2 regions of the Plantactinospora soyae genome follow, and region 2 is predicted to be linked to the other one. Evidence: riboswitches for the same ligand, from Rfam matches in the RefSeq annotation. Region 2 holds a riboswitch; the other holds the start of a gene.
The links. Region 2 has a riboswitch for ZMP and ZTP ahead of H4W31_RS05390 (bifunctional 5,10-methylenetetrahydrofolate dehydrogenase/5,10-methenyltetrahydrofolate cyclohydrolase). Riboswitches for the same ligand answer to the same signal wherever they lie in the genome.

Region 1: it holds a riboswitch for ZMP and ZTP, as region 2 does, so the genes downstream of both, H4W31_RS30330 (glycine hydroxymethyltransferase) here and H4W31_RS05390 (bifunctional 5,10-methylenetetrahydrofolate dehydrogenase/5,10-methenyltetrahydrofolate cyclohydrolase) in region 2, are expected to answer to the same signal.

What each region holds. Positions count from the first base shown of each region.
Region 1 covers NZ_JADBEB010000001.1:6,930,375-6,945,920, reverse strand. Annotated here, with positions in the region: gene H4W31_RS30365 (ATP-binding cassette domain-containing protein) at 1-1,120, opposite strand, end outside; gene H4W31_RS30360 (VOC family protein) at 1,267-1,677, opposite strand; gene H4W31_RS30355 (helix-turn-helix transcriptional regulator) at 1,683-2,132, opposite strand; gene H4W31_RS30350 (VOC family protein) at 2,293-2,679, shown strand; gene H4W31_RS30345 (PadR family transcriptional regulator) at 2,708-3,271, shown strand; gene H4W31_RS30340 (SDR family oxidoreductase) at 3,380-4,105, opposite strand; gene H4W31_RS30335 (hypothetical protein) at 4,352-5,068, shown strand; ZMP/ZTP riboswitch at 5,213-5,303, shown strand; gene H4W31_RS30330 (glycine hydroxymethyltransferase) at 5,325-6,776, shown strand; gene H4W31_RS30325 (SigE family RNA polymerase sigma factor) at 6,951-7,475, shown strand; gene H4W31_RS30320 (hypothetical protein) at 7,472-8,773, shown strand; gene H4W31_RS30315 (siderophore-interacting protein) at 8,898-9,767, opposite strand; gene cydB (cytochrome d ubiquinol oxidase subunit II) at 9,947-10,942, opposite strand; gene H4W31_RS30305 (cytochrome ubiquinol oxidase subunit I) at 10,993-12,450, opposite strand; gene H4W31_RS30300 (lysophospholipid acyltransferase family protein) at 12,709-13,497, shown strand; gene H4W31_RS30295 (poly(A) polymerase) at 13,567-15,546, opposite strand, start outside.
Region 2 covers NZ_JADBEB010000001.1:1,197,775-1,213,320, forward strand. Annotated here, with positions in the region: gene H4W31_RS05330 (NAD(P)/FAD-dependent oxidoreductase) at 1-506, opposite strand, end outside; gene H4W31_RS05335 (winged helix-turn-helix transcriptional regulator) at 633-986, shown strand; gene H4W31_RS05340 (bifunctional glycosyltransferase/CDP-glycerol:glycerophosphate glycerophosphotransferase) at 1,000-3,309, opposite strand; partial or broken gene H4W31_RS05345 (DUF5941 domain-containing protein) at 3,558-5,552, opposite strand; gene H4W31_RS05350 (ABC transporter ATP-binding protein) at 5,552-6,286, opposite strand; gene H4W31_RS05355 (ABC transporter permease) at 6,298-7,125, opposite strand; gene H4W31_RS05360 (L-serine ammonia-lyase) at 7,413-8,783, opposite strand; gene H4W31_RS05365 (PspC domain-containing protein) at 9,058-9,264, shown strand; gene H4W31_RS05370 (DUF4230 domain-containing protein) at 9,338-10,153, opposite strand; gene H4W31_RS05375 (DUF397 domain-containing protein) at 10,288-10,482, opposite strand; gene H4W31_RS05380 (helix-turn-helix domain-containing protein) at 10,479-11,255, opposite strand; gene H4W31_RS05385 (hypothetical protein) at 11,730-12,089, shown strand; ZMP/ZTP riboswitch at 12,098-12,186, shown strand; gene H4W31_RS05390 (bifunctional 5,10-methylenetetrahydrofolate dehydrogenase/5,10-methenyltetrahydrofolate cyclohydrolase) at 12,215-13,108, shown strand; gene H4W31_RS05395 (sigma-70 family RNA polymerase sigma factor) at 13,216-13,719, shown strand; gene H4W31_RS05400 (ABC transporter substrate-binding protein) at 13,733-15,154, shown strand; gene H4W31_RS05405 (endo-1,4-beta-xylanase) at 15,361-15,546, shown strand, end outside.

The sequences.
Region 1 (15,546 bases), 5.7 Mb from region 2:
CCGGTCGGTCGAGCGAGAGGTAGCCCAGCCCGATCTCGACGAATGATTCGAGGGTCTTGAGCAGCGTGCTGAGCAGTGGTGCGATCGACGGTTCGTCGAGGTCGCGGACCCAGTCGGCCAGGTCGCTGATTTGCATGGCACAGGCGTCGGCGATGTTGATCCCGCCGATTCGTGAGGAGCGGGCCGCCTCGCTGAGCCGGGTGCCGCCGCATTCGGGGCAGCTGGTGAAGGTGACCGCCCGGTCGACGAACGCCCGGATGTGCGGTTGCATCGCCTCGCGGTCCTTGCTGAGGAACGACTTCTGGATTTTGGGGATCAGGCCTTCGTAGGTGAGGTTGACGCCTTCGACCTTCACCTTGGTCGCCTCCCGGTAGAGGAAGTCGTTCATCTCCTTCTTGGTGAACGTGCGGATCGGCTTGTTCGGGTCGAGGAAGCCGGATTCGGCGTAGGTGCGTACGGTCCACCAGCTGTCGGACTTCCAGCCGGGGATGGTGAAGGCGCCTTCGGCGATCGACTTGTTGTCGTCGTAGAGCTGGGTGAGGTCGATGTCGGAGACGCTGCCCCGGCCTTCGCACCGGGGGCACATGCCGCCGGTGATGTTGAAGTCGCGGCGCTCTTTCACGGTGCGTCCGGCGCGTTCCATGGTGACCGCGCCGGCGCCGCTGATCGAGGCGACGTTGAAGGAGAAGGCCTGGGGTGAGCCGATGTGTGGCTGTCCGAGTCGGCTGAAGGCGATTCGTAGCATGGCGTTGGCGTCGGTGGCGGTGCCGACGGTGGAGCGGGTGTCGGCGCCCATCCGCTGCTGGTCGACGATGATCGCGGTGGTCAGTCCTTCGAGTACGTCGACCTCGGGCCGTGCCAGTGTCGGCATGAAGCCCTGGAGGAAGGCGCTGTAGGTCTCGTTGATCATCCGTTGGGATTCGGCGGCGATCGTGCCGAAGACCAGTGAGCTCTTGCCCGAGCCGGAGACGCCGGTGAAGACCGTGAGTCGACGTTTGGGGATTTCGACGCTGACGTCCTTGAGGTTGTTCACGCGGGCGCCGTGTACGCGGATCAGGTCGTGGCTGTCGGCGGCGTGTGGCGCGGGCGCCTGCGTGTCCGTCCTCGTGGCCTTGCTCATCGTGTCTCCATCTGCTCGGGCGGGGGCGTTGTCGCGGTCCCCCGGCGTCGTCTGGTTCGCCGCCTGCCGGTGGCGGGGTAGGCGCGCTCGGCGGTCCGGGGGGTGTTGCCGTCGGGTCGGTGGTTTGTCCGGGGTGGCCGGACGGCTCAGCGCAGTTCCTGGATGCGGATGAGGTTGCCCGCGGGGTCGCGGACGGCGCAGTCGCGGATGCCGTACGGCTGTTCGGTCGGTTCCTGGACGACCTCGGCGATGCTGGCCTGTAGCCGTTCGAAGGTGCTGTCCAGGTCGGCGGTGGCCAGGAGGATGCCACCGTAGGTGCCCTTGGCCATCATCTCGACGATGGTGCGGCGTTCGTCGTCGGTGATGCCGGGGTCGGCGGCGGGCGGGTGCAGCACGATGGAGGTGCCGGGCTGGTCGGCGGGGCCGACCGTGATCCAGCGCATTCCTTCGTATCCGACGTCGCCTCGGACCTCGAAGCCGAGGGTGTCGCGGTAGAAGGCCAGGGCGGCCTCGGGGTCGTCGTGTGGGAGGAAGCTGGCGTGGATGGTGACGTTCATGGTGCTCAGGCTAGTTCTGGCTCCGGAACGCGGGCTTCTCGATTCCTGACCGGTCTGGTCACCTGTTTGGCGAGGCAGGACGGGATTCCGGCTGTCGCGAGCGCCGCGTCGCGCCGGTAGGTGCTGGGGGGTACGCCGACCAGTTCGGTGAAGCGGGTGCTGAAGGTGCCCAGTGAGGAGCAGCCGACCGTGAAGCAGACTTCGGTGACGCTGAGGTCGCCGCGGCGGAGCAGGGCCATCGCGCGTTCGATGCGTCGGGTCATCAGGTAGGCGTACGGTGACTCGCCGTAGGCGCGCCGGAACTCGCGGCTGAGGTGTCCGGCGGACATGTTGACGCCGCGGGCGAGTGCCTCGACGTCCAGTGGCTGGGCGTGTTCCCGGTCGATCCGGTCGCGGACGCGGCGTAGCCGGGCGAGGTCGCGCAGCTGGTGCGTGGCGGCGGATGTGCTGGTCACCTGCGGAATCGTGCCACGTGGTGTCGGCGTTGACCAGTGCGTCGGGGTGTTTCGGGGGTTCCTGTCCGGCCTGCCCGATCTCTCACTAGCTAAATTTGGCTACTCCGGTGATACGCTGCCGAGCAGGTAGCCAAATTTAGCTAGTGAGGAGACCGTTTCGATGTCGACAGTGACGCCGTACGTGATGGTGGACAGCGCCAACGCCTTCGGGGAGTTCATCAAGAGCGCCTTCGGGGCCGAGGTGTCCCACGTCGTTCCCCTGCCCACGGATCCCGAACGGGTGATGCACGCGCAGGCGCGGATCGGCACCAGCGTGCTGTTCTTCGCCGATTCGGGACCCGACGGCGGCCGGTGCCTGAGTTCACCGGCCGAGCCGGTGCACGTCCAGCTCTGGACCACCGTGCCCGACGCCGAAGCGGCCTACCAGCGGGCGGTTGCCGCCGGTGCCCGGTCGGCGATGGAGGTCACCGGCCAGGACGACGGCAGCCGGATGGGCGGCTTCGTCGACCCGTTCGGCACACTGTGGTGGGTCAGCACCCCCGGCTGACGATCGGTTCGAAGGGACGAGGACGCACATGTCGGCGGTTCGACTTCTCGTGCTCGGTGCGGTGCGCCGGCGTGGCCGGGCACACGGCTACCAGGTCCGCGCCGATCTGGAGGCCTGGGGGGCGCACGAGTGGTCGAGCGCCACCTCGGGCTCGGTCTACCACGCGCTCAAGGCGATGACCGGGCAGGGTCTGCTGCTGGTGCACGAGACCACGCCGAGCGCGGCGGGCGGACCGCCGCGGATGGAGTACGAGGTGACCGGGGAGGGCGAGCAGGCGTACCTCGGTATGTTGCGTGACGCGCTGTCCAGCCGCGATCCGCGGTTGGACCTGCTCGCCGCCGCGGTGGGCCTGATCGACGATCTCCCCCGGTCCGAGGCGGTCGAGCTGCTCCGGCGGCGTGCCCGGGCGATGGACGAGTGGCGGGCGAGCATCGCCACCCAACTGCCGCCGGACACCGATCTGCAGACCTGGGGTCCGGTCGGCGAGGTCGTCGGGTTGTGGCTGCACACCGCCGAGAGCCGGGCGGAGTGGACCCACCGGCTGATCGGCCGGCTGGACAGCGGTGCGTTCCGGATGGCCGGCGAGGACTGAGGCAGGTCGGTACGGCACGGTCCGGGCCTGCCCCACGGCGAGTGCGGCCGGGGCGGCCCGGTCCGGGAAGCCGTCGGGGCCGACGGAGGCGTCCCGGGGCCGGGTCGGCTACATGCCGCCGGCGACTTTGAGTACGGTGCCGGTGGTGTACGAGGCGGCGTCGCCGAGCAGCCAGACGATCGCGGCGGCGACCTCGTCGGCCCGGCCTGGACGGCCCAGTGGGATGCGGTCGGCGGCCCGGTGCGCCCGGTCGGGTACGCCGGAGAGGGTGTGGATCTCGGTGTCGATGATGCCGGGCGAGACCCCGTTGACCCGGATCCGGGGCGCCAGTTCCTTGGCCAGGCCAATGGTCAGGGTGTCGGTGGCGGCCTTGACGGCGGCGTAGTGCACGTACTCGCCAGGGCTGCCGAGGGTGGCCGCGACCGAGGAGACGTTGACGATGGCGCCGCCGTCGCCGAGGCGGCGGGCGGCCTGCTGGGCGCAGAGGACGTAGCCGACGAGGTTGACGTCGACGACCCGGCGCAGGTCGGTCAGGGTCAGGTCGACGAAGGGCCCGATCGGGCTGGTCACCCCGGCGTTGTTCACCAGGCCGGTCAGTTCCCCCAGTTTTCCGGCCGCGTCGAACAGGTGGCCGACCTGGTCGGGGTCGGTGGTGTCGGCGCGTACCGCGATGCCCCGCCGGCCGGCGGCGTGGACGTCACGCAGTACCGTCGCGGCGGCCTCGGCGTCGCTGCGGTAGCAGAACGCCACGTCGTGTCCGGCGGCGGCGAGTTGTCGGACCGTCGCGGCGCCGATTCCACGGCCGCCGCCGGTCACCACCGTCACCGGGGCCACGGTCGCCTCCTCGCCTGGGGCCCGACGGCCCCACCAGGAGGCGATCCTGCCAGGTGGGGTGCGCGGCGGATGGCCTGTTCCGGTGTGGGGGCGCTCACAGCGCTCGTCGACGTCCGGCTCGGGGCGCCGGGTTCGGCACCGGTTCCGAGTTTTCTGATGATCTCGATCCGGTGTGTCCGTCTCGACGTTGTCGGGCCGGCCTGGTAGTAAGTCAGGAATCAAACAGGTGTACGGAAGAGGGATCTGATGGCTGCCGCGCGTACCGCCGACCAGGGGTTGTCCACCGAGGAGTTGCAGCAGATCAGGGACGCGTTGGCGGGCGGCCGCAAGCCGAAGGTGTTGTTCACCGAGGCGGCGGGGCAGATCGCCGGCCAGCTCGGGCAGGTGGTCGAGTTGACCGACCCGGCGGTGTCCGAGGAGTGGGTGGTGGTCCGGTTCGGCCGGGACGAGTTGCCCTTCTCCCCCACCGATCTGGCCGTCGCGCCTCGTGGTGCGACGACGCGGCGGGTCGCGGCCAGGTCGGAGCCGGTGCCGGAGGCGGCGCCGGAGCCAGAATTCAAGATTGTCAGGGAGCCGGTGCCGGCGCCCCGCGAGGAGGCAGTAGTGACCGAAGTGGACACTCCCCCGGCTCCGTCGGTGGACGCCGAGGCCAAGCCGGCGCGTCGGCCGGTGAAGGCGGCGAAGCCGAAGGGACCGGCGGGGCTGACCGTCACCCTGACGTACGCCGAGGGTGAGTGGACGTTGGCGGCGACGCAGGGGACGAAGTCGTTGGCGAAGCCGTACGTGATCAAGCCGGCCGAGGCGCTGAAGATGGTGGGCCTGATCGATGTGCCGGGGGTGCACGAGGCGGTGGAACAGATCATGTCGGTCGAGCGTCGGGAGGCCGAGCAGCAGGCCGAGAAGTTGCGGGCCGAGCTGGCCGAGATAGAGGCGCGGCTGGCCGAGCTGCGCGACGCCGGCTGAGCCCGGTTCCGGATGTGTCTCCACCCGGCGGGGTTCCCGCCGGGTGGGGCCGGTGGTGTGGCACCGCGTTTCCTCGGGTGTGGTCGTACCCCGACGTTGCGCGGCGCGGATGGTCGCGGGGCCCGGTGCGGGTTGGTAGGCTCGGCCCCGGACCGTGACTGGCGCGCTGGGATGGGGTCAACCATCGGGAAGCGGTCCCGTCGAGTGACGTGTGCCGAGCGCCTGGGCCGAATTCTCTTCCTGCCCAGGAGGTCTTGTGGCCAGTCAGGTGTCCGAGCTCAGCTCCGAGTCCGTCGCGTTCCGTTCGGCTCTGGATGTGGTCCGGTCGGTGGAGCCCCGGGTCGCCGACGCGATCGGCGCGGAACTCGTCGACCAGCGTGAGTCGCTGAAGTTGATCGCCTCGGAGAACTACGCCTCGCCCGCGGTGCTGCTGGCGATGGGTAACTGGTTCAGCGACAAGTACGCCGAGGGGACCGTCGGCCGGCGGTTCTACGCCGGTTGCCGCAATGTCGACACGGTGGAGTCGATCGCCGCCGAGCACGCCCGGGAGCTGTTCGGGGCGGCACACGCGTACGTGCAGCCGCACTCGGGGATCGACGCGAACCTGGTCGCGTTCTGGGCCGTACTGGCGGACCGGGTCGAGGTCCCGGCGCTGGGCCGGGCCGGGGTCCGGCAGGTCAACGAGCTGACCGAGCAGGACTGGGCGGTGTTGCGGCGGCAGCTCGGCGACCAGCGGATGCTGGGCATGTCGTTGGACGCGGGTGGGCATCTGACGCACGGGTTCCGGCCGAACATCTCTGGCAAGATGTTCGATCAGCGCAGCTACGGTACGGATCCGACGACCGGGCTACTCGACTACGACGAGGTACGGCGGATCGCCCGGGAGTTCCGGCCGCTGATCCTGATAGCCGGCTATTCGGCGTATCCGCGGCGGGTGAACTTCCGGTTGATGCGGGAGATCGCCGATGAGGTGGGCGCGACGTTCATGGTGGACATGGCGCATTTCGCTGGCCTGGTGGCCGGGAAGGTGTTCACCGGTGACTTCGATCCGGTGCCGCACGCGCACATCGTGACCACGACGACGCACAAGTCGCTGCGTGGCCCGCGCGGCGGGATGGTGTTGTGTGGACCGGAGTTGGCCGCGCAGGTCGATCGGGGCTGCCCGATGGTGCTCGGTGGACCGTTGCCGCACGTGATGGCGGCGAAGGCGGTCGCGTTGGCGGAGGCGCGGCGGCCGGACTTCCAGACGTACGCCGCCCGGGTGGTGGAGAACGCGGTGGCGCTGGCCGAGGGGTTGGCGCGTCGGGGCGCGTCCCTGGTCACCGGCGGTACGGACAACCATATGCTGCTGCTGGACGTGTCGGGCTACGGCCTGACCGGGCGGCAGGCGGAGGCGGCGCTGCTGGACGCCGGCATCGTGACGAACCGGAACTCGGTGCCCCGGGACCCGAACGGCGCCTGGTACACCTCGGGGATCCGGCTCGGTACTCCGGCGCTGACCAGTCGGGGTCTCGGCGTCGCGGAGATGGACGAGGTGGCCGGGCTGGTCCACGCGGTGCTGGCCGGTACCCGGCCCGACGCCGGGCCCGACGGTGCCGCGTCGAAGGCACGGTATCTGCTCGACCGGGCGGTGGCGGACCGGGTCGCGGGTCAGGCGGCCGACCTGCTGGCGAACCATCCGCTGTATCCGACGATCGATCTCGGCTGACGCCCGCCGTCCCCGGCGGTACGACGCGGCTCGCCGTCGTACCGCCGCTCCGGTGTTCCCGCCGGTCCGGTGCTCCTGCAAGTCCGGTGGGAACGGCCGTGGCCCGGATCGGTGTGGCGGTAACCCGTACCGCCTCTCCCGGTGTCTTTAAGGGCGACGAGACCGGGAGGCGGGATGCGAGACTCGCGTGGCGCGGAGTTCGACGACTTCGTCCGTACGAGGTCGGTGACGCTGTTGCGGGTCGCCTACCTGTTGACCGGAGACCGGCACGAGGCGGAGGACCTGCTCCAGGAGGTGCTGGAACAGGTCTACCTGCACTGGCGTCGGGTCAGGACCGTGCCGGAGGCGTACGCCCGGCGGGCTCTGATCAACCGGGCGGCGAGCCGTTGGCGTCGGCGGGCCCGGCGGCCGGAGCGGGCGCTGGGCGACATCGACCCGTCCGCGCCGGACGGTACCGAGAACGTGCTGCTCCGGGAGCTGGTCGTCGCGGCGCTGCGGGTGCTGCCGCACCGGCAGCGGGCGGCGGTCGTGCTCCGTTTCCTGGAGGACCTGTCGGTCGCCGACGTCGCCGCAGCGCTCGACTGTTCCGAGGGCGCGGTGAAGAGCCATACGGCCCGGGGGTTGACGCGGCTGCGTGCCGCGCTGGCCGGGTCGGGTCTCGTCGTGCCTGTCTCCAACGATTCCGGAGGTTCACGATGACGATCAGTGACGGCGATGTGCGGATCGTCCTGCAGCGCGCGACGGATCACCTGGCGGGCCCGCCGAATCTGCTCGACGAGGTACGCCGGGGTGGCCGGCGACGGGTCGTACGGCGGCGCAGCGTCCTGGCCGCCGGCCTGGCGGTGGCCGCGGCGGCGTCGACCGGCGGGATGCTGCGGTACCCCGGTGGCCGGGACCGGGTCGAGTTCGCCTCCCCGCTGTTCGACCAGCCGACCCGGGGCGACCTGGCCGGGAACCAGCTGTACCGGCGGCGACTGCTGGAGGTGTGGCGGCGCCACCTGGAGCGGATCGAGGCTCGGGTGGCGGGTGATCCGCACGTGGTCTGGGCCGGCACCACCCCGGCCGGGGCGACCGCCTACGTCATCGCGCGCAGCGCCGACAACCCGGTGGTGTCGAAGCCGGACGGTGACCGGCTGGTCGGGTACGCGGCGTTCGTGGAGTCGGTCGAGGACCGGTACGAGGTGATGACGGTGGAACAGGTCACCGACGCCGGCATGGACGGCAATTCGCGGGCGGCGCTGCTCGGCGACGGCCACGACGTACTGCTGGTGTTGGACGACGGCCGGCCGGTGGAGTTCTCCCCGGACCTGTCGTTCGGCCCCGACGGGAGGATTCGGCGTACGTTCCGGCCGGTGGTGTTCCGGGACGGGGCCGCGGTGCTGGAGGTGCCGCCGCAGCGGACGAGGGTCACGTTGGCGTTGTCCCGTACCCCGGTCGACCCGTCCAACTTCGTGCACGTCAGCAACACCTCGGAGATCCTGTCGGTGGGTGGCCGGCCGGAGCCGACGCGGATCGTCCACACCATGCCCGGGGCGGGGCCGGCGTGGGGCGACGATCCCGGGGAGGTGGCCGCGCGGCACCTCGGCGAGGCGGAGGCGCTCGCCGAGTTCTACGACCCGATCGGTACCCACCGGGCCGGCACCGGGCCGGAACTGACGGTGTACGGGGTCAGCCCGGACGGCAGGTGTCTGCTGCTGCGGACGATCCAGTACGACGACTATCCGGCCTGGGCGATGGCGATGCTCGGACCGGTCGGGACGCGGCTGCGGGTGGTGGCCAGCGGGATCGTCGACTGGACCGCGACGGTGCCGGTACGGCTGCGGCTGCCGGACGGGCAGGGCACGCTGGTCGCCGCGCCGGGTGCGGCGTTCGGTTACCGGCTGGCCGAGGGGCGGTGGGAAGACGCCGGCCCGGATGTCGCGCTGGTGCCCGCCGCCGCCGTCGACCTGCGGGTGGACTCGCCGAACGGGACCTCCAGCACCGGTCCGCTCGACTGACTGTGCGGTGGGCCGGGCGGGCGGAGTACCGGGGGATGCGGAAGTGCCGCTGCCGACACACCCGGGGGGTGTCGGCAGCGTGGGACACTTCGTCGGGTCGGCGGCGACTACTGGTCGGGTGGCGTCAGTTCGGGCCGGGTGCGGCCGAGGCGTCGGCGAGGCGTTCCCGCGCCTCGACGAGGTCCTCTTCGGTCGGGGCGTCGTCCTGGGTCAGGGTGAGCCGCCAGTAGCCGGTGAAGTCGACCGACCGTCGGGGCAGCCGGCGCTCGCCGACGAGGTGCCGGCGGAGGGCGCGTACGGTGCCGGACTCGGCACCGAGCCAGGCGAAGACGGATCCGGGTGGGAAGTCCGCGCCGCGTACGGCGTCGGTCAGCAGGGTGCCGTGTCCGGCGGGGTGGTCGCCACGGTGCAGCCAGCGCAGGGTGACCTCGCCCCGGGTGTCGAACCGTTGTTCCTCGGACCGGTCGCGGACCTCGACGAAGGCGAGTGCGCGGGTGCCCTCGGGCAGCGCCTCGATGATGGTGCCGAGCGCGGGAAGTGCCGCCTCGTCGGCGGCCAGCAGGATCCAGTCGGTGCCGGTGAGCGGGACGGGGCGGGCGAAGACCGGTGACGGGCCGAACATCGCGAGGGTGTCGCCCGGGGTGGCGTGCAGCGCCCAGCGGGTGGCCGGTCCGGCGTTGTGGTGCAGGGCGAAGTCGATGTCGATCAGCGTCCCCTGCGGATGGTGGGCCCGGATGGTGTAGCTGCGGGTCCATGGTCGTTCGGGTTCGGGGATCGCGGTGAACGACTCGTACCAGCGGTAGAGGTCCGGCCCGGGCTCGGGCATTCGGGGCCGGGACTGACCGGGCCGGGGGAAATAGAGTTTGACCTGTTGGTCGGGCCCGTCGAGGTGGAGGTCGGCCAGGTCGTCGCCGGTGAAGCTGACCCGGGCCATGTGCGGCGTGATCCGCTGTACGTCGGCGACCCGGATGTGCCGGATCGGTAGCTGCGTCATCGAGCCCTCCGAAGGGTGCGAGCAAGGTAGTTGGTCGATGCCCTCTGCGGGGCTGCCAGGTTCAATTGTTTCATTGAACCGCCCGTTGAGACTCTGGCATGATCATCTACCGGTGGTGGCGTGCTTCCTGGGTAGCAGGCCTCAATGCGCGTCAACCGTCGGAGGGCTGGGTGTCGCCGTCAGCCCGGGATGTTGGCGACGCCGATCCGCTTGCGGAACACCCAGTAGGTCCAGCCCTGGTAGGCGAGCACGAGCGGGGCGAAGACCACCGCCACCCAGGTCATGACCTTGAGGGAGTAGGCGCCGGCGGCGGCGTTGGCAACGGTCAGTGTGCCGGCCGGATCGGTGGTGGAGGGCAGCACGTTCGGGAACAGGGCGGCGAACAGGGTCGCCACGGTCAGCCCGATCGCGGCGGCGGTGCCGACGAAGGCCCAGCCCTCCCGGCGTACCCGGGTGGCGGCCAGGGCGCCGACCAGCGCGACGGCGGCACCGGCGGCGAGTCCGACGGCGGCCGGGGTGTGCCGGATCGTCAGGCTGACCGCCAGGAAGGTGCCGGCGAGCAGGGCGGTGGCCAGCGCGGCACGGGCGGCGAGCCGGCCGGCGCGGTGCCGGACCTCCCCGGTGGTCTTCAGGGCGAGGAAGACCGCGCCGTGGGTGACGAAGAGCGCGGCGGTGGTCGCGCCACCGAGCAGGGCGTACGGGCTGAGCAGGTCGAGCAGGCCGCCGGCGTAGTCGTGGTCGGCGGCGAGCGGTACCCCGCGCAGGAGGTTGGCCAGGACGATCCCCCACAGCACGGCGGGGAGCAGGGAGCCGAGGAAGATCGCGGTGTCCCAGCGGGCCTTCCAGGCGGCGTCGGCGCGCTTGTGCCGGTATTCGAAGGCGACGCCCCGGAAGATCAGTGCGAGGAGGACCAGCAGCAGCGGCAGGTAGAAGCCGGAGAAGAGGGTGGCGTACCAGCCGGGGAAGGCGGCGAAGAGCCCTCCCGCGGCGGTGATCAGCCACACCTCGTTGCCGTCCCAGACCGGGCCGATGGTGTTGATCAGTACGCGTCGTTCCCGGTCGTCACGGCCGAGTACGGGCAGCAGGATGCCGACGCCGAAATCGAAGCCCTCCAGGATGAAGTAGCCGGTGAAGAGCGCGGCGATGAGCAGGAACCAGACGGTGGGCAGGTCCACGGTGGACTCCGGTCGGGTCGGTCGGGCGGGGTCGGCGTCGGCGTAGGGGTTCAGTAGGCGAACGCGAGCGGTCTGTTCTCGTCGTCGGTGCCCGGGTCGGGCTCCGGGGCCGGCTCGACGTCGGGCAGGTTGGCCTTGGCGTAGCGCAGCAGCAGCCGGACCTCGACGACGGCAAGGGTGGCGTAGACGAGGGTGAAGGCGGTGAACGAGGTGAGTACCTCGGGCAGGGAGACGCTGCGGGACACGCCGTCCCGGGTGAGCATCTCGCCGAAGACGACCCAGGGCTGCCGACCCATCTCGGTGAAGATCCAGCCGAAGCAGTTGGCGGCCAGCGGCAGGATCGGCATGACCAGGCCGGCCCGGAACAGCCAGCGCGAGGTCGGGGTACGGCCCCGGCGCTGGGCCCAGAGCACCCAGAGCGCGATCGCGGCGGCGGCCAGTCCCAGGCCGATCATGAACCGGAAGCTCCAGTAGGTGACCGGGATGATCGGGGTGTAGCCGCCGGGGCCGTACTGGCTGACGTACTGGGCCTGGAGGTCGTTGATCCCGCGTACCTGGCCGTTCGGGTCGCCGGTACCCAGGATGGAGAGCAGGTAGGGGATCTTGATCGCGAACAGTTCGCGGCTGCCGTCGAGGCTGCCGACGGTGAGCACGGAGAACGACGCGGGCGACTCGGTGGTGTAGAGCGCCTCGGCGGCGGCCATCTTCATCGGCTGCACCTGCGTCATGATCTTGCCTTGCTGGTCCCCACTGATCACGACGGCGACCGCGGCGGCGAGGGTGACCCACGCGCCGAACCGGGCGGCGAACCGGAACGCGGCCCGGTCCTCCCCCGCCCTGGTGGCCTCCGGACTGGTGGTCTTCGCGGCCGGGGTGCCGGCGGGGCGTCGCAGGTGCCAGAGCGCGACCGAGACCATCAGCGCGCCGGCGACCAGGAAACAGCCGGCCAGGGTGTGCGGGAAGGTGACCAGGGTGACCTTGTTGGTGAGTACCGCGACGATGTCGGTGAGTTCGGCGCGGCCGGTGTCGGGGTTGATCCGGTAGCCGACCGGGTTCTGCATCCACGAGTTCGCGGCCAGGATGAAGTACGCGCTCAGGGTCGAGCCGAGCGCGGCGGCCCAGATGGTGGCCAGGTGTACGCGCCGGGGCAACCGGTCCCAGCCGAAGATCCACAGTCCGATGAAGGTGGATTCGAGGAAGAACGCGAGGAGGGCCTCGATCGCCAGCGGGGCGCCGAAGACGTCGCCGACGAACCGGGAGTAGTCGCTCCAGTTCATCCCGAACTGGAACTCCTGCACGATGCCGGTGACGACGCCCATCGCGAAGTTGATCAGGAACAGCTTGCCGTAGAACTTGGTCAGCCGCAGGTAGCGCGGATCTCCGGTGCGGTGCCAGCGGGTCTGCAGGACGGCGACGAGCACCGAGAGGCCGATGGTCAGCGGCACGAAGAGGAAGTGGTAGACGGTGGTGACACCGAACTGCCATCGGGCGACGTCGAGCGCGTCCACGCGAACCCCCAGATGTTTACTACGCGACGTAGTAAATACTACCCGCCGTCGTAGATGACGTCGCTGGGAGGTCGGTCACGTCCGGCACGCGCCGAATGGAGCGACGCCTGGGACAGGTACACCCGCCGCGCCACGGGCGGCCACGGCGGATCCCGGGCCGCCGGGACGACCGAGGTGCGCGGGCGGGTGGGGCGCCGGTGTCCGGGTACGACGCCCCGGCGTACAGGACGGCCCGCGACGTGCGACGATCAACCGCTGATGGACACCACCACCGCCACCGACCCGTGGCGCGCCCCCCGCCTCTGGCTGTTCCTCCAGGTCGTCGCCCGGGGCGTCGTCGGACTGGTCGCCCGGCTCCGGGTCACCGGCGACGTGCCGGACGGACTGCGGCACGGGCCGCTGATCCTGGCCGCCAACCACATCAACCCGTTCGACCCGGTCGTGCTGACCGCCGCCTGCCGGGTACGCCGGATCGCACCCCGGATCATGGCGACCGGCGGGGTGTTCCGGGCGCCGATCTTCGGCGCCGCCATGCGACACAGCGGACACATCCGGGTCGACCGGCGTACCCCGACCGTCGGCCTGGCCCTCGAACACGCGGCGGCGGCGGTCGCCCGGGGATCCGTCGTCCTGGTCTATCCGGAGGGGCGGATGGGGCTCGACCCCGGCATGTGGCCCGAGCGCGGAAAGACCGGAACCGCCCGGCTCGCCTTCGCCAGCGGTGCCACCGTCGTACCGGTGGCGCAGTGGGGGGCACACGAGATACTGCCGTACGTCGCGCCCCGTGGAGTGCTGCGGGCACTCGGCCGGGCACTGGTACGCCGACCGGTGATCCGGGTGCACTTCGGCCCACCGGTCGACCTCGGCGGAATCGACCCGCTCGGGCCGGGCGCCGCCGCCCGGGCCACCGAGGCGATCGTCGACGCGCTCACCGACGCACTCGTGCCGCTGCGCCCCGACGAGCCGGACCTTCCCCGGTACGTCGATCCGACCCGTCCCACCGAGACCCGACGCCAGCACCGGCGCAGCCGTCCGAACGGCTCCTGAACCCGATCTGGCGTACGGCGGGCTCAGGGGGCGGCGGCTCAGGGCGTCCAGCCGAGCGGGGCAGTACAGCTAGTCGTGCGTACCCGTGGCCGGCAGGCCGTCGCCCGGCACCCAGTCGACGCTGGTACCGGGCAGCCCGGCCAGCCAGGCGTCGGCGACGGTGCCGAGCCGGTACGGGTCCGGTGGCGCCTGACCGAGCCCGATCGCGTACCGGGTCACCCCGGATCCGGACTCGTACGGCCGGGGCCAGGCGTGCGCGTCCGGCACCCCGGCCCGTTCCAGGGCGGTGAGCAGGGCGCGTATCCGACCCCGGACCCGGCCCAGCGTCACCTGAGAGGACTCGCCCCCGACCGCCCGTACGGTCAGCACCGCCCACGCCGCGTGCCGCTGCCGCAGCGGTGGCGGCGACAGCAGGTCCGGCCGGGAACCGGGACCGGCCGCCTCGACGAGTTCCCAACCGTGGTGGAACTCCCGGACCAGCAGGTCCCGCCCGCCGGCACCGACCTGTCCGGTGCAGGACCGGACCGGCGCGGACGGGGTCAGGATCCGGACGGGCTCCGCGAGCTCGGTCTCCGGCGGGTTCGGCCGCAGGGCGACCGGTCGACGCCAGTCCCAGGTGGCCCACTCGGCGAAGAAGTGCCGGAGCAGGTCGGCCCGGGGCAGGTCACCGGCGTCGCAGACCGTTCGCGCCGCCAGCACCGTCCAGGCGAGGCCCGGCAACCCGCCGAACGGGGCGGAGTCCAGCCCACGGGCCCGCGCCCACGCCTTCACCTGCCGGGCCAGCCCGAGAAAGGCGGACCGGCGCGCACCCACCTCGGCGAGCACCGCGTCCGCGTCGCTGACCGCGCTCAGGGCGGTCGCCGCGACCTCGCCGAGTTCGGCCCGTCGGATCACCGCCGCAGCCGCCGGCACGTCCACGGTGGGCACGACGACCAGGTCGACGTCGAGGTCCTCGACCCGCAGCCGGAGCCCCGGTCCGCGGGTGCCGGCCACCGGCCGTATCCCGGTCGCCGCCGGCAGTGCCCCGCGCACCCGCGCCTCGACCGCCGCCAGGTCGACCGGTCCGGGCACCGCCAGCACCAGGTCCAGGTCGGCGCCGGCCAGCGCACAGCCGAGGCGTCGCGACCCGACGACGTGTACCGCCGCCTCCGGTAGCGCCGCCCGGAGCCGACGGGTGACCCGGCCGGCGAGGACGATCCGATGCCGCTCCCCGGCCGCCGGCCGCCCGTCCCCGGGGCCGGCCAGTAGTTCCGGCAGGAATCCGCCCGGCAGCGGGTGATCCGGCACCGGACGGCTCGGCAGCGGGTGATCCGGTCGCGGCCACCCGTCGGGCCCGCCACCCGACGGCGGGTCCGGATGCCGCGGGACGGACGGGTCGACGCCGGCCGGGTCCGCCCCGACGGTGACGTCCACGACGACGCCGTAGTGGTCCGAGATGAACAGCCCGCCCGGAGCCGCCGGAGCATCGCCCAGGATCGCCGCGGCCACCGCGCGCAGCCCGGCACCGCGCACCAGCACCCGGTCCAGCCGGGCCGGGCGGCCGGAGAGCGTGGAGACGGCGGCCAGCGGATTGACCCGTGGATCGAAGGTCGGCGTTCCGTCGTCGGGACCGCGTACCTCGGTCCAGGCGTCGCGCAGGCCGGGCAGGACGCCGGGTCCGGTTCCCCCGTCGTTGAAGTCGCCGAGCAGGATCACGGCACCGTCGACCCCGGCCAGCCCTTCGGCGAGCCGGGCCAGTTCGGTGTCGCGTCGGGCGGCGCCGTGCTCGGCATGGTCGCTGGTCAGATGGGTACCGGCCAGCACGACCGGACCGGCGGCGGTCTGCACCGTGATGGCCGCCACGGCCTTGTGCCGGCCGAGGGCGTACCGGCCCGCCTCCCGCACCGGCAGCCGGCTGAGCAGCAGCAGCCCGGTGTCGTCGACGTCCCGGCCGGACGGATCGGCGTCGAGGGTGTAGGTGGCCCGGACCCAGGGCGCCCGCAGCAGGAGGTCGAGCAGCCCCGTTTCGACCTCCTGCAGGGCGATCACGTCCGCGTCGGCCCGTTCCAG
Region 2 (15,546 bases):
ACGTCCGCGATCGTCACGTGCTTGTCCGGATAGAACGACTTGATCTCACCGGCCAGCTCCAGGCCGGACGGGCCGGCGCCGATCAGCAGTACCCGCTCGGCGTCGAGCAGGACCGAGTGCGCCTCCCGGAACCGGGCCCGCGCGGTGTCGACGGTGATCTCGTCGACCTTCGCCGGGAACGGGTAGGACGAACCGGTGGCCAGGATCAGGTAGTCCGGCTCCAGCCGTACGCCGGAGGCCAGGGTGACCCGCCGACCGTCGACCGCCACCGCCCGGTCCCGTACGAAGCGCCCGTGCTTGAGCAGCCGGTCGTACGGCATGAAGATCCGGTCCAGCCACTCCGGCTCTACCAGCGCCCGCCAGGCCGCCACGTTGTGCGTGAACGCCTCGGTCGGGTCGACCAGGGTCACCTCGGCGACCTCGTCCAGGGCCTTGGCGGCGTTGATCCCGCCGTATCCGCCACCCACGACCACCACGCTGGGCCGGGGGTCAGTGTGCTCAGCCATGAAATCTCCTCGTACGGAAAGTAGAAGCGGTATCCGAATCAGTAGCGACACCTAACTTAGGAGTCGCACTGTCCAGGCTAGCAACTTCTAAAAGACTAGCGACATTCCCGTTGGTAGTATGGAGGGGTGGCGGCCAGGACGAGTGCGGAGACCCCCGAGGCCTGCGTACGCAGCGACGCCGCCCTGACCCGGGCCTTCACCGTGCTCGGCAAGCGCTGGACGGCGGTCGTACTCGGCAGCCTGAGCGCCGGGCCGGCCGGATTCCGCGAGCTGTCCCGTGCCGTCGGCCGGGTGAGTGACTCGGTGCTTTCCGACCGACTGTCGGAATTGACCTGTAACGGGCTGGTCGCCCGGACCGTCGACGAAGGGCCCCCCGTCACGGTCTCGTACCAACTGACCGACCGTGGGCTGGCGCTGATGCCGGCGCTTCACCAGATCTCGGTGTGGGCCGCCGAACACCTGCCCGCCGAGGAGGCCTGACCCCCGTCCAGCGTCAGCCGGGCTCGTCGAGCAGGGTCCGCCGGACCACCCGCTCCGCCGCCCGGCCGTCGTCCAGCGCACAGAACCGGTGCCGGAAACGCGCGCGGGCCCCGGACGCCTCGGCGCCGTCGACGGCGCCGCCGTCGAACAGGTCGAGCAACTCCGGCAGGCTCGTCGCCGCCACCCCGGGCCCCTCGGCGAGGACGTCCAGGTAGACCCCGCGCTCCCGGCGGTAGTCGTCCCAGTCCGGGGCGTAGATCACGATCGGCCGGTCCAGCGTGCCGTAGTCGAACATCGCCGACGAGTAGTCCGTGACCAGTACGTCGGCGGCCAGGTACAGATCCTCCACCGACGGATGACCGGTCACGTCCGTCACCCGGTCCCCGACGTCCGGCGAGCCCACTGAGGCCGGCGTCCCGGAAGCGCCACCGCCGGCGGCCACCGCACCGGGATCGAGGTAGTGGCCCCGGATCAGCAGTCGGCCGGCCGGCCCGAGGACGTCGAGCAGCGCACCGGGATCGAACGGCGGCCAGTAGCCGGGATGGTGCTCCCGATGGGTCGGCGCGTACAGCACCACCCGGTCGCCGGCTGCGATGCCGAGCCGGTCCCGGACGGCCCCGATCTCCTCGGGCCCGGCGTTCACCAGCCGGTCGTTGCGCGGATAACCGGCCTCCAGGGTCAGGTAGTCCGCCGGATAGGCACGCTCCCACCTCTGGGTGGAGAAGGTGTTCGCGGTGACGCTGTAGTCCCAGCGGTCGATCCGGCGCAGCAGTCCGGGAAAACTCAACCCGGCCGCACCGCGCGGATAGCGCTGCTGGTCCAGCCCCATCACCTTTACCGGGGTGCCGTGGTGGGTCTGCACGTGCACCGAGCCGCGCCGCTTCACCACGTAGTCGGGGAAGTTGACATTGTTGATCAACCAGTGCGCCCGGGCCAGCGCCCGGAAGTACGGCCGGCTCCCGGCCACCACGTACGGCACTCCGGGCGGCAGGCTCGACACCCGGTCCCGCCGTACCACCCACACGCCCCGGATCCCGGGGGCGAGTTCGCGCGCCTTGGCGTAGATCGCCGCCGGATTACAGGCGTAGCCCCGGTACCAGTACGACGCGTACAGGGCCAACGTCGGATCGAGCGGAGCCCGCAACTGGGCGTGGTAGTAGCCCCGCAGCAGCGCCGCCCGGGTCAGCCGGCGGGCCCGGGAGAGCACGGCCGGCAACTGGACGGGCCGGGACAGCGGCGCCGGCAGCGGCGGCCGGACGCCCCGGGAAGGTGGCACGGCCAGCCGGGCGGCCCGGACCAGCGGGCCCGGCAGCGGCCGACGGGCGAGTCGGCGGGCGCTGCCCCGGGACCGGTGCACAGCGCGGAGCAGGACGTACGCCCGCCAGTGGCCGCCGGCCACCAACCGGTGCTTCAGCCCCTCCACCCCGCCCGGCACCCGGTACCCGTCCGGCGGCAGCCAGCGGCGGTAATCCGCGGCCACCTGTTCGAAGAACGCCCTGCGCAGCTGCGGCGAGACCCGCCGTCCGTTGCCCAGCACGATCAGGTAGTGCCAGACCATCCGCTCGAAGATCATCGGCCGGAGGTCGTCGTACTCCGGCCCCCACCGCCGCATCAGATCGAACACCCGTCGCCAGTGCGGGAAGACCTCGAAGTGCCGGTCGTCCAGGGTCCGGGTGATCGCGCCCGAACGCCGCTGCCGGTAGTTGACGCAGACCACGTCCAGCACGCTGATCCGGCGCGCGGCGAGCAGCGCCGGATAGCTGAACGAGACGTCCTCGTACCAGCCGGGGCCGAAGCGCAGGCCGAGGTCGACCAGGAACCGGCGGTGCACCACCTTGTTCCACGCGGTGTGCAGCACCCCGATCACCTCGGGCCGGTCCCGCACCCCGAAGACGGCGTCGCCGGAGTCCCCGATCGTGTCGTCCAGGCCACTGCCGAGCGTCCGGTTGTTCCAGTACGCCCGCACATGGTCGACGACCAGCACCTCCGGCTCGACCCGGCGCAGCCGCTCGGCCACCGCCACCAGGCAGCCGTCGACCAGCCAGTCGTCGCTGTCCAGGAACCAGACGTAGTCCCCGGTGGCCAGGTCGAGGCCGATGTTGCGGGCCTCGCCCAGCCCCACGTTCTCGTCCAGGGTCACCACCCGGACCCGGTGGTCCCGGGCGGCGTACTCGGCGACGATCTCGCCGCAGCTGTCCGGCGAGCAGTCGTCGACCGCGACCACCTCGACGTCCCGGACCGGCTGGTCGAGGATCGAGTCGAGGCAGTCGCGCAGGTAACCCTGGACCCGATAGACCGGCACGACGAAGCTGATCAGCGGCATCGGCGCCGGTCCCCCGCTGGCAGCGTCATCCGTTCCTCTCCCGCGCCGCCAGTCGGGGGTGGCCGATCACCCCGGCAGCGGCGTCATCCGTCCCGGTCCCGTTCCGCCGGGGAGGCACCCCGGTCCCATTCCCCGGAAGCCGGGACGTAGCCCTCGCGGGCCCCGGCGACCGCGAGCGCGTCGTCGGATCCGGGCTGTCCGTCCGTCCTGGTCTCGACAGCGGTCGGCTGTCGTGGGCCGGGGACGTCCCTGGGTACCCAGCCACGGAGCGCGTTCACCACGAAAATCGCCAATAGGTACCCGGCGAGCAGCAGCAGCACGATCCGGCCGGCGGGCGGGCCGACCAGTACGGCGACGGAGAGCACGATCAGCCGTCCGTCCCAGCCCAACCCGAGGGAGCCGAGCAGGGGCGCGCGCTCCCGCTTCTCCAGCCGGGCGGTGAGGTCGTAGTGCCGCAGCGCCAGCGCGAAGAGCAGCGCGAAGATCACCGCACCGTCGGCGTCGATCAGCACGCCGGCCGCGATCACCAGCAGGTACTCGGCGGCCCGCAGCGCGGCCGGCACCAGCCAGTCCAGCGCCCCGGCGTGTGGCACCGCCGCCGGCAGCCCGGCGAGCAGCACCACCAGGGTCGCCAGCGGCACCGCCCAGCGCGCGTGCCCGCTGCCCAGCCCGGCCAGGCCCGCGCCGAGCAGGGCCGCGCTGGCCACCGCCGCGAGCACGGCCAGCGGCAACGGCCCGGACAGGCCCGCGTTCCGACCGAGCACCGCCAGCCAGCGCGCCGCCGGCCCGTCGTCGCGGTGCAGCATGGTGTCCACCCGGGTCAGCACCGGAACCCGCATCGACCGGGCCCGCAGGGTACGCAGCGCCAGCGTGTACGCCGCCGCGAGCCCACCCCAGACCAGTACGGCGACCAGGCTGACCAGCGGACTGAAGATCGCCACGGTCAGCGCGATCAGGGCCCACCGTTCACCGATCGGAAAGACCACTGTCCGTTTCAGCCAGTACGTCAGCGAGCCGGTGTCGGCCTGCACCCGGTTCGACGCCTGACTGAGCCGGTCACCCAGCCCACCCGTGGCGCCCGGACCGGCGGCGGTACGGGGGCGCTTGGCCGCCTCGTCGTGCAGTGCGCCGTACCAGGTGTCGGTCATGTGCCGGACGGTTTGCAGGGTGATCGCGGCGATGCCGAGCGCCCAGCCGGGTCCACCGGCCCGCTCGACCCCGACCGCGAGGCCGGCGTAGACCAGGTACTCCTTGGCCCGGTCGGCGATGGTGTCCAGCCAGCCGCCCCAGGGACTGAAGTGCCGGGTGTAGCGGGCCAGCTGCCCGTCGACGCAGTCCAGCATGAAGCCCAGGTAGAGCAGGATCGCACCGGCCACCAGCGCCGGCCGGCCGCCGAGCGCGAAGAGCACCGCCGCCGCCACCGCGAAGGCCACCGAGATCGCGGTCACCCCGGTCGGGGTGAGCCGGAGTCGGGCGCTCAGCTTGGTCACCCATGGCGACCAGGTGCTGACGAAGTACGTGGTGAAGAAGTCGTCCTTCTCCTTCACCGAGAGCCGCAACTCGGCCCGGTCGGAGTCGACCGCGGCCACCGCCGCCTCGGCGTCGGCCAGCTCGGCGGGATCGGCGACCCGACGGGCGACGAGCAGGCGTACCCGGGAAGCGAAGATCGTGATCCCCGACCCGGCGGCGGAGTCCGGCCGGGCCAGCTCCGCGAGGAGCCGGTCCAGCACGGTCGACGTACCGCCGGGGCTGCCGACGGCGACGGCGCCGGCGGCAGGGGTGTGGATGCCGGTGCGGGCTTCCGCCTCGGCGACGGCGTGGGCCGCCGCGACCAGGGCGGGAAGGTCGGCCACGCCGACCCGTACCGCCCCGCCGGAGGCGCCCGTGGGGGCGGCGCCGAGGGTGTCGGCGGGCCCGGCGGCGACCACCTGGCCCCGGTCCTCGAGCACCGCGACCGGCCCGGCGTCCGGGTCGGGCAGCACCAGGGCCACCGTCCCGGGCATCGGGCTGGTGCCGAGGTGACGCAGTACGGCGGTGTGCGCGACCAGGTCGCCGGAGCAGAGCAGCACCGGCTCCCGGACGGTACCGGCCAGCACGGCCAGCTCCGCCAGATCATCGGTGAGTACGACGTCCCGGGCACCGGCCGCGCGCAACTGCTCGCGCAGTCCGGCGGCGAGTGGCTTGCCGCCGGCGAGGGTGAGGGGTGGGCCGGGCCGGGTCGGGGTGAGCAGGATCGCCAGCATCACGGCCTGACCACGTCGTGGTATGCGTCAAGTGCCTCGCGTATGGTGCCGTCCACCCGTAATCGTCCTCCGTCGAAATAGAGTCCCCGGGTACAGAACCGGGTGAGATCGTTTTCATTGTGTGAGACCAGCATCACGGTACGACCCTCGGCGATCAGTCCGTCGATGGTGTCGTAGCACTTCTTCCGGAAGTCGGCGTCGCCGACCGCCGTCACCTCGTCCATCAGCAGGATCGGATGCTGGAGCTGGGCGATCACCGAGAAGCCCAGCCGGACCTTCATCCCGGACGAGTAGTGCCGGACCGGGGTGTCGATGGCGTTGGCGATCTGCTCACCGGCGAAGTCGATGATCTGGTCGAAGTGCCGCCGGAGGAAGCTCGGGCTGAGTCCGTGCAGCGAGCCCACCAGGTGGACGTTCTCCCGCCCGGTGAGGTCGTTGGAGAAGCCGGCCGAGAGTTCCAGCAGCGGGGCCACCGCGCCGCGTACCCGGATCTCGCCCTCGTCGGGGATCAGCACCCCGGCGATCAGGCGCAGCAGCGTGCTCTTGCCGGTGCCGTTGCGGCCGATGATCCCGACGGTGTCGCCGGCATTCACCTCGAACGAGACCTCGCGCAGCGGCCAGAACACCCCGGCGGCCGGCTGCCGACCGCCCCGGTGGATGAACATCTCCCGCAGCCGCAGGTTGCGCCGCCGGTTGCGGACGAACCGGATGCCCAGGTTGTCCGCCTCGATCATCGCCCCGCCCACTAGAGCTCCTTGAGTACGGCGGGTTCGAGCCGGCGGAACACCCACCAGCCGGCGAGCAGGACGAGCAGGCTGCCACCGGCGGCCACCCCGAGCAGCCGCGCGTCGGGGAACTCGTCCGGGTACCAGACCGCGTGGTGGAGCTGGAAGATCCCGACCAGCGGGTTGATCTCGTACGCGATCTTCACCCAGTCGGGCATCGAGGATTCCCGGACCAGGGTCAGCGGGTAGATGATCGGGGTGGCGTAGAACAGGACCCGGGTGACCAGCCGCATCAGCCGCTCGATGTCCCGCATCAGCACGTTGAGCGAGGAGAGCAGCAGTGCGACGCCGATCAGCAGGGTCGCCTGGATCAGCACCGCGAGCGGCAGCGCGAGCAGCGTGACGCCCAGATCGATCTTTCCGAGCGAGGCGTACACGATCGCGACGGCGGCCAGGATCGGCAGCCCGGCGACGTACTCGGCGAACCGGCCGGCGACCCGGCCGATCGGGAACACCTCGCGCGGCAGGTTCATCGTGGTGATCAGCCGGGCCTGCCCGGTGAGCGCGTTGGTCGCCTCGCCGATCGCCGAACTGGTCCACATCCAGGCGAAGATGCCGGTGATCAGGAACAGCGGGTACGAGTCGGCGGCGTCGCCGAGGTGCCGGTTGGTGGCCGACTTGTAGAGCAGTCCGAAGACGAAGAAGTAGATCGCGCCCATCCCGAGCGGCTCGATCAGCGACCAGAAATAGCCCAGCACCGACTGCTGGTACTTCACGGCCAGGTCCCGCCGGACGAGCAGCCGGAGCGTGTTGCGGTGCGACCACACCGCCACCACGCCAGACGTCACAGCCGCCTCCCGCTCGTTCTGGTCGAGCCGCTCCGGCGCAGCCGCCGACGCGCCATAGGGTACCAGTCGGGAAAATCCCTAGAAAAACGACTAACCGGACTCGGTGCCCGCTCCGGCTTCCGGCCACGGACCCGCAACCCGACGAGGGCCCAACGCTACCGGACGCCCACCGCCGCGCCAGCTACCAGACACCCACCCGCCATCCGCCGCTCTCCATCGACCACGGGCAGTCCGGCCGCCCGGGGTCGCCGGGGTCGGCCGGACGTCAGGTGGTCAGGTGCGGGCGGTCAGCACTCGATGACGTTGACGGCGAGGCCGCCCCGGGCGGTCTCCTTGTACTTGACCTTCATGTCGGCGCCGGTCTCCCGCATCGTCTTGATCACCTTGTCCAGCGAGACCGCGTGCTCACCGTCGCCCCGCAGCGCCAGCCGGGTCGCCGTGATCGCCTTGATGCTGGCGACCGCGTTCCGCTCGATGCACGGGATCTGCACCAGTCCACCGACCGGATCACAGGTCAGACCCAGGTTGTGCTCCATGCCGATCTCCGCCGCGTTCTCCACCTGGGCCGGCGTACCGCCCAGCGCCTCGGCCAGCCCGGCCGCGGCCATCGAACACGCGGAACCCACCTCGCCCTGGCAGCCCACCTCGGCACCGGAGATCGAGGCGTTCTCCTTGAACAGCACGCCGATCGCCGCCGCGGCGAGCAGGAACCGGACGACGCCGTCGTCCGACGCCGACGGCACGAACCGGGTGTAGTAGTGCAGCACCGCCGGAATGATCCCGGCCGCACCGTTGGTCGGCGCGGTGACCACCCGGCCGCCGGCCGCGTTCTCCTCGTTGACCGCGAGCGCGAACAGCGTCACCCAGTCCATCACCCGGAGCGGGTCGGTGGCTCCCGGATCGGCCTCCAGGCCGCGGCGCAGTTCGGCGGCCCGGCGCCGGACCCGCAGCCCGCCGGGGAGCGTCCCGTCCCGCAGGCTGCCCCGCTCGACGCACTCCTGCATCACCCGCCAGATCTCCAGCAGCTCGGTACGGATCTCCGCCTCGCTCCGCCAGGACCGCTCGTTCGCGAGCATGATCCCGCTGATCGACAGCCCGGTCTCGGCGGTCAGGGCCAGCAGCTCGGCGCCGGTGGAGAACGGGTACCGCACCCGGGTCGTGTCCGGCTTGATCCGGTCCGCGCCGGTCGCGGTCTCGTCCACCACGAACCCGCCGCCCACCGAGTAGTAGGTCCGGCTCCGCACCGGTTCACCCGCCAGGTCGTACGCGGTGAAGGTCATCCCGTTGGGATGGAACGGCAGCGAGCGACGGCGGTGCAGTACCAGATCGCGGTCGAAGTCGAAGTCGACGCCGTGCGCCCCGAGTACGGCCAGCCGGCCCTCCGCCCGGATCCCGGCGACCGTCTCGGCGACCCGGTCCGGGTCGACCGTCTCCGGCGCCTCACCGAGCAACCCGAGCAGTACCGCGGGTCCACTTCCGTGCCCGTGCCCGGTCGCGCCGAGCGAGCCGAAGAGTTCGGCGTGCACCCTGGCCGTGCCGGCGAGCAGGCCATCGGCCTTGAGTCCGGTGGCGAACGTCCGGGCGGCCCGCATCGGACCGACGGTGTGTGAACTCGACGGACCGATCCCCACCGAAAACAGGTCGAAAGCGCTGATCATCGATACCCCTCCCGAGCCGGCGTCGTTGCCGGCCTTCGGCCCCGGCGACTCCGCCGATTACCCCCAGCATCGCCCCTGAGCTGCCGATCGGCGAGCCTACCCGGAGCCGGACGGCAGGTATCGGGGGCGGCCCGCCCGGGTACATACCTACGGGTACGGCATGTCCGGATCCCCCTCCGGACCGAGGGCGCCCGAGCGTGGCGTTCCTACCGTTGAAGACAGCCGCCGTGGAACCCGATGTGGTGGAGTTCCGGCGCCGAGTGAGGAGACGACGATGAGTCGCAAGCTGACCCGCCCCCGGGACAACCGAATGATCGCCGGTGTCTGCGCCGGCCTCGCCCGTCGCTTCGGCATGTCCGCCGGGATGATGCGGCTGCTCTTCGTGCTGTCCGTGCTGCTGCCGGGCCCGCAGGTGATCGTCTACCTGGCGCTCTGGATCATCATGCCGAACGAGGACCGCTACCTGGCCAACTCCCACTGACGCACTCCTTCCCCGAACATGAACAGTGCCGCCGGGTCCGCGACGGGACCCGGCGGCGCTGTCAGTTGGGCGGCTACGGCTGGGTGTAGGTGACGGTCACCTTCTCGTAGCCGAGCGAGCGGAGCAGCCCCTCCAGCATCTTGCGGGTGTTCTCCTGGGCCCGCTCGGTCAGCCCGCTGCTCTTGGCCGAATCCGCGATCTTCTGCTCGGCCTTCAGGTAGACCTCGCGCTGCCGGTTGGGGTCACCGCCGAAGACCTCCCCGAGCTGGTTGAGCACGCCGCGCTTCTCGGCGAAGACGTAGCTCCGCTCCAGGTCCAGGTTGATCTCCCCGAGCTGCGGTGCCGGAAGCTTGATCTCCACCGACTTCCGGTCCGCCGACTCGACCACCGCCCCTTCGGCGATCTTCCCGAAGTCGACGTACGAGTCGACGGTGCCCGCGCCGACGAACAGGGTGCGCTCCCCGAGCAGGAACTCCGGAACGTACTTCCGGTTCTTCTCCAGGTCGACGACGACCTCGAAGTTGCCTTCCGCCGCCACGTACCGGCTGAGGTCCTGGATGGACTTCAGCAGCGGCGGCTGGCTGCGGTCGGTCTCCTCCTTGGCGAACGGGTTCCGCAGGTCGGGCAGGAGCCCGCTGACCTGTACGCCGAGCACCAGTACGACCGCCAGGCCGATGATCCCGGCCAACAGCACCAGGCCCCGGCCCCGGTTGCCGCCACCGGCGGGCTCGGGACGGGACGTCTCCGGGTGCGAGGCGTCGGTCTCGAACGGCTCCGCGTGCTCCCGGTCGTTGCCCGCCCACGGATCGGCCGGGCCGGGTGTGGCCTGCCCCTTCGCGTAACCGGGGAACTCACGCGTGGGGTGGTTGACATCGCCTTCTCGGGACATCCGCCCTCACCGTCCTTGTCTCAGAAGCACCTGAATAGAACGGTACGGCCCGGGTACGACAGGCGCGAGTCGAGCCGTACCGACCCGAGGCGTACTCACGTCGGTGCAGGTCAGAGCGGTATTGCCGAGTACGGCTACGGCCGGCTGGCGAGCCCGGCGACGAACGAGCGCCAAGCGTCCGGGGCGAACGTCAACGCCGGTCCTGGCCGGTCCTTGCTGTCCCGGACCAGCACCCGGCCGGGCAGGTTGTCGGCGACCTCCACGCAGGTGTTTCCGCCGTTGCCGGACCGGGTGGAGGTGCGCCAGCGGGGGGTGGGATGAGTGTTCACAGTTCACTTCCCAGCTTCTCGATCAGCTCCAGGGAGGCGCGCTCGGGCAGGGCTTCGCCGAGCAGCACGTCCCACATGCGCCCCACGATACCGACGGCGTCCGGTCGGTCCATGACCTGACCGAAGACCCCGTCGATGTGTGCCACCTCGTCGCCATCCGGCAGGGTGGCCAGGACGAAACCGCCGGCCATTCCGGCGTGCCCGCCCGCGTCGGCCGGGATCACGTGCAGCCGGATGTGCGGCTGGGCGGCCAACTCCACCAGCCGGCCGAGCTGGGCTCGCTGGATGTCCCGGCTGCTGACCACCCGGCGCAGCGCGCCCTCGTCCACGATCGCGGTGAAGAGCTTGGGCTCCTCTTCGGTCAGCAGTGCCTGCCGTTCGAGTCTGGTCGCCAGCAGCCGCTCGACCTCGTCCGGCGTGTGCAGCCCGCTACCGGTCAGCACCGCGCGGGCGTACTCCTCGGTCTGCAACAGTCCCGGCACAAGCAACGGCTCGAACGTTCGCAGCCGGGTCGCCTGTTCCTCGATCGACCGCCACGGCGCGAACCAGCTCGGCGACTCCTGCCGATTCGCCGCCGCCAGCAACTCGGCCAGCAGGCCGGCGGTGCCCAACGCCTGATCGGCGGCCATCGCGAATGGCATGGTCGGCCGGCGCCTACCGGTCTCGATCGCCGCGATGGTGGACGGGCTGTAGTTGATCATCGCGGCCAGGCGTTCCTGTGAGACCTCGGCGCTCGCGCGGGCCGCCTTCAGGGCCCGGATCCACATCTCCATGTGCACACACTTACCTCTCCTGTAAGTACTCGACTGCGCTGTGTAGTACGCCCTGGCAGTCTGCCGTGCGGCGGCCCGGCGGTCCAGATTGGAATCAGCCGGACCGCGCGGACCCGATATCGACCAGGACGGGCGGACCGCGCGGGGACCGTCCCGGTACGCCTTCCAGCCGCGACGGCCCCCGCCTCCACGACCCGAAGGGAGGTCGCGGCAGATGACCTGGCCACGACGTACGCAGGAAGCACACCGACCGGACTGGCTGCGACTGTGGCGGTACTGCCGGTGCGGCCGGCGCCGGGACTGCCCCGGCGCGACTCCCACGCCGCCATCGCCGCCATCGCCGGCTCGCGGCCAGGACCGGCCGACCAACCCGGGACACTTCCGGGTCGGGAATCCCCCGCCTGGCCAGCCCGGTGCCGGCCGCGCCGATCGGCTCACCCCCGCGCAGACCCACGACGGACGGGGTGCCAGCCGATGACCGCCACCGCACCGGACCCGGAATCGCCGGGCCAACCGCCGACCAACGACACAGGCCCGCAGGAGCTGGAGCCGAACCAGCTTCCGCACACGCCACGGCGCCCGATCTGGCTCTGCGGGACGTGCGCGACCGAATGGCCCTGCCTGACCGTCCGGACCCTGCTGCCGCTCGACTATTACGACAGCCCTACCGCACTGCACGTGTACCTCGCCACCCTGCTTCAGGAGGCGGTCGAGGACCTGACCCGACTCAACCCTGACCCGGGGCCCGACCCGCAGCGGATGCACGCCCGCTTTCTGGGCTGGGTGAAGCCCTGGCTGGACATCACCCGACGACGGGCCGGCGGGCCGGACTAGGCTGGTCGGCGGCGGTCCGCGACTGGCGTCGGGTGGAGCACCACCGGGAAACGGTCCGCCGGGCTCGACTCCGTCGCCGTACGCCTGGGTGCCGGGGCTTTTCCCGCGACAGAGGTGGAAGCCCCGTGACCAGTACTGGTACGCCGCGCACCGCCCGGCTGCTGCCCGGTGGACCCGTCGCCGAAGCGGTCCTCGCCGACGTGGCCGCCCGGACCGCCGCACTGCGCCGGGCCGGTGTGGTACCGAGCCTGGCGACGATCCTGGTCGGCGACGACTCGGCCAGCGTCGGATACATCCGGATGAAGCAGCAGCGTGCCACCGAACTCGGCTTCGCCTCGCCGCACACCCAGTTGAGCGGTACGGCCAGCCAGGCGGACCTGGTCCGGGCGATCAGCGCCTACAACGACGACCCCGGGGTACACGCCATCCTGGTCCAGCACCCGACCCCGGCGCAGATCGACTACCCGGCCGCCATCTCGGCGATCGACCCGGACAAGGACGTCGACGGGCTGCACCCGGAGAACCTGGGTCGGCTCGCCACCGGGCAGCCCGGCCCGGTGCCGTGCACCCCGGCCGGCATCGAGGCGCTGCTCGCCTTCTACGAGGTCCCGGTAGCCGGCCGCGACGTGGTGGTGCTCGGTCGGGGTACGACGCTCGGCCGTCCACTCTCGCTGCTGCTGAGCCAGAAGCGATCCACCGCCGACGCGGCGGTGACCCTCGTGCACAGCGGCGTACCCGGCTGGGACCGGCACACCCGGCGCGCCGACATCGTGGTCGCCGCCGTGGGCGTACCCGGAATCGTCCGGCCGGAGCACCTGCGGCCCGGCGCGGTCGCGATCGGCGGCGGCGTCCGGTACGCGGGTCGCCGGCTGCTGCCCGACCTCGACGAGACATGTGCCGAGGTGGCCGGCGCGATCACCCCGCGGGTCGGCGGGGTCGGTCCGACCACTGTGGCGATGTTGTTCCGGAACGCCGTCGAACTCGCCGAACGGCTGACCGCCCGGTCAGCACAGGTCTGACCGGAAGGCCGACGGCGCACAGCGGTGATGTACCGGTCCGCAGCCGATAGGTTCGACCCAACGGATTGACGACATTCGGCGTCCGGCGTACCGGAGGGGGGACCTTGATGGCCCGTGGTGCGTTCGGCGACGCCGAGGAGTTCGCTCGGGCGCGCCTGGACGCGCTGCGGCGGTTCGCGTACCTGATCAGCGGCAGCGCCGCCGAGGCGGACGACCTGGCCCAGATCGCGGTGGTCGAGGTCTGGCAGCGGTGGCGCAAGGCCGGGGACAACCCCGAGGCGTACGCCCGGCAGGTCATCGTGACCCGGAACGTGAGCCGGTGGCGACGGTCGCGCCGGGAGGTGCCGAGCGACGAGGTCGACCACCGGCCCGACGATCCGGCCGGAGCCGTGGTGACCAACGGCGCGCTGTGGCAGGCGTTGCAGGAACTCGGCAAGCCCGAACGCACCGTCGTCGTGCTGCACGTGCTCTACCGGTACACCTTCAGCGAGATCGCGGCGATCTGTGGCGATCCACCGGGCACGGTTTCCAGCCGGTACGCGAGGGCCAGACGGGCCCTGCGAACACATCTGGCAACCACCCAGCCGGCGATTCGGAGCGCACGTGGCTGACAAGATCGGGCCTGTGGAGGATGGGAGGCTCGCCGAGGAGGTCGTCGCCACCCTCACCCAGGCGCAGGCCGCGCTGCCACCGGCCGCTCCCGGCGCCATCGCGACGATCCGCGAGCGCTACCGGCGCAGACGGCGGCAGCGCGCCGGGCTCGCCAGTGCGGCGGTCGCGATCCTGGTCCTGGCGGTCACCCTGACCGGGGCGGAACTGACCCGGGGGCGGGGGCTGTCTCCGGTGCCCCCGGCGAACGGCGGTACGGCGACGATCCGGGTGTGGGCCATCACCCCGCCGGGGCAGGACTCGGCCCTGCGGCAACTGGTGGACCGGTACAACAGGTCGGCCGAGGCCGACGTCGAACTGTTCACCTTCGGCAACGACGACTACAAGGAGAAGCTGCGTACCTCGGTCGACTCGTCGGACGGCCCGGACGTCTTCGTCAGCTGGGGCGGCGCCACCCTCGCCCGGCTCGCCCGTGCGGGTCGACTGGCCGACCTGGCCGGGCCACCGGCCGCCGTCGACCGGTTCCTGCCCAGCGCCCTGGCCGGCGGCATGGTCGACGGCCGGCAGTACGGACTGCCGATGAGCGGTACGCATCCGACGGTGCTCTTCTACAACAAGGACGTCTTCACCCGGTCCGGGCTGACTCCGCCGCGCAGTTACGCCGACCTGCTGTCCCTGGTGGACGAGTTCAAGTCCGACGGGATCACCCCGTTGGCGCTGGGCGGCGCCCAGGGCTGGACGGAGCTGATGTACGTGATGTACCTGGCCGAACGGATCGGCGGCCCCGGGACCACCGCCGACATCGTGGAAGGCCGGCCGGGCGCCTGGTCGAAACCGGCGGTGGCGCAGGCGTTGCTGGCCGCGCAGGATCTCGCCGAGCGGGGCGCGTTCGGTGACGACTTCTCCTCCCTCGGCTACGACGACGGCGGCGCGCCGCGCCTGCTGGCGACCGGGCGGGCCGCGATGCAGCTGATGGGAACCTGGGAGTACCCCACCCAGCTGGCCCAGAATCCGGACTTCGTCCTCGGCGGCCGACTGGGCTGGGTGCCGTTCCCGAGCATGGCCGGCGGGGCGGGAAACCCGGCGGACCTGGTCGGGATTCCGGCCCAGTACTTCTCGGTCACCGCCGCCAGCCGACACCGGGAGACCGCGATCGAGTTCGTCCGGGACGTCACCGCCGACGCCTACCTCGACGACCTGGTCACCGACGGCGAGGTGCCCCCGGTCACCGACGCCGCCGACCGGCTGCGGAGTACGGACCACGCCGGGTTCGCCGTCTCCGTGCACGAACTGGTGGCGCGGGCGCCGTCGTACAGCCTCGCCTGGGACCAGGCGCTGGAGCCGGGCACCGCGACGAGGTTGAACGCCAACCTGCAACGGCTGTTCCGATCGGAACTCACCCCGGAGCAGTTCGCGGCGGCGATGGCCGGCGGCTGACGTACGGCCACATAGCACCATCGACGACGTTCGAGAAGGCCACGACCGCGATCGATTGGTGTCGGATCTCCGACAGCACGACGTGCAGCAAATCGATGCCCGGCTCGCGTTCCGGGAGGGATGCACGCGCACCCGTCCCCCGTGCGTGACAACGCCGGCCCTGCCGGCAACTGGCTACGAACCACACCCGTGGAGGTTTCGAACGGATGAGAAAGTTTCGGATCGTTCTCGTCGGCGTACTGGCCGCCGGTTCGCTTTACTCGATCGGACCATCGACCGCCACCGCCGCGCCGACGAAGGTGACCGGCGGGATCGCCGCGCAGGTGGCGACCGGAGGCAGCGTCGCGCACGTACCCCCGGCCCCGTCCACGGACCTGCCGCTGCGGACGCTG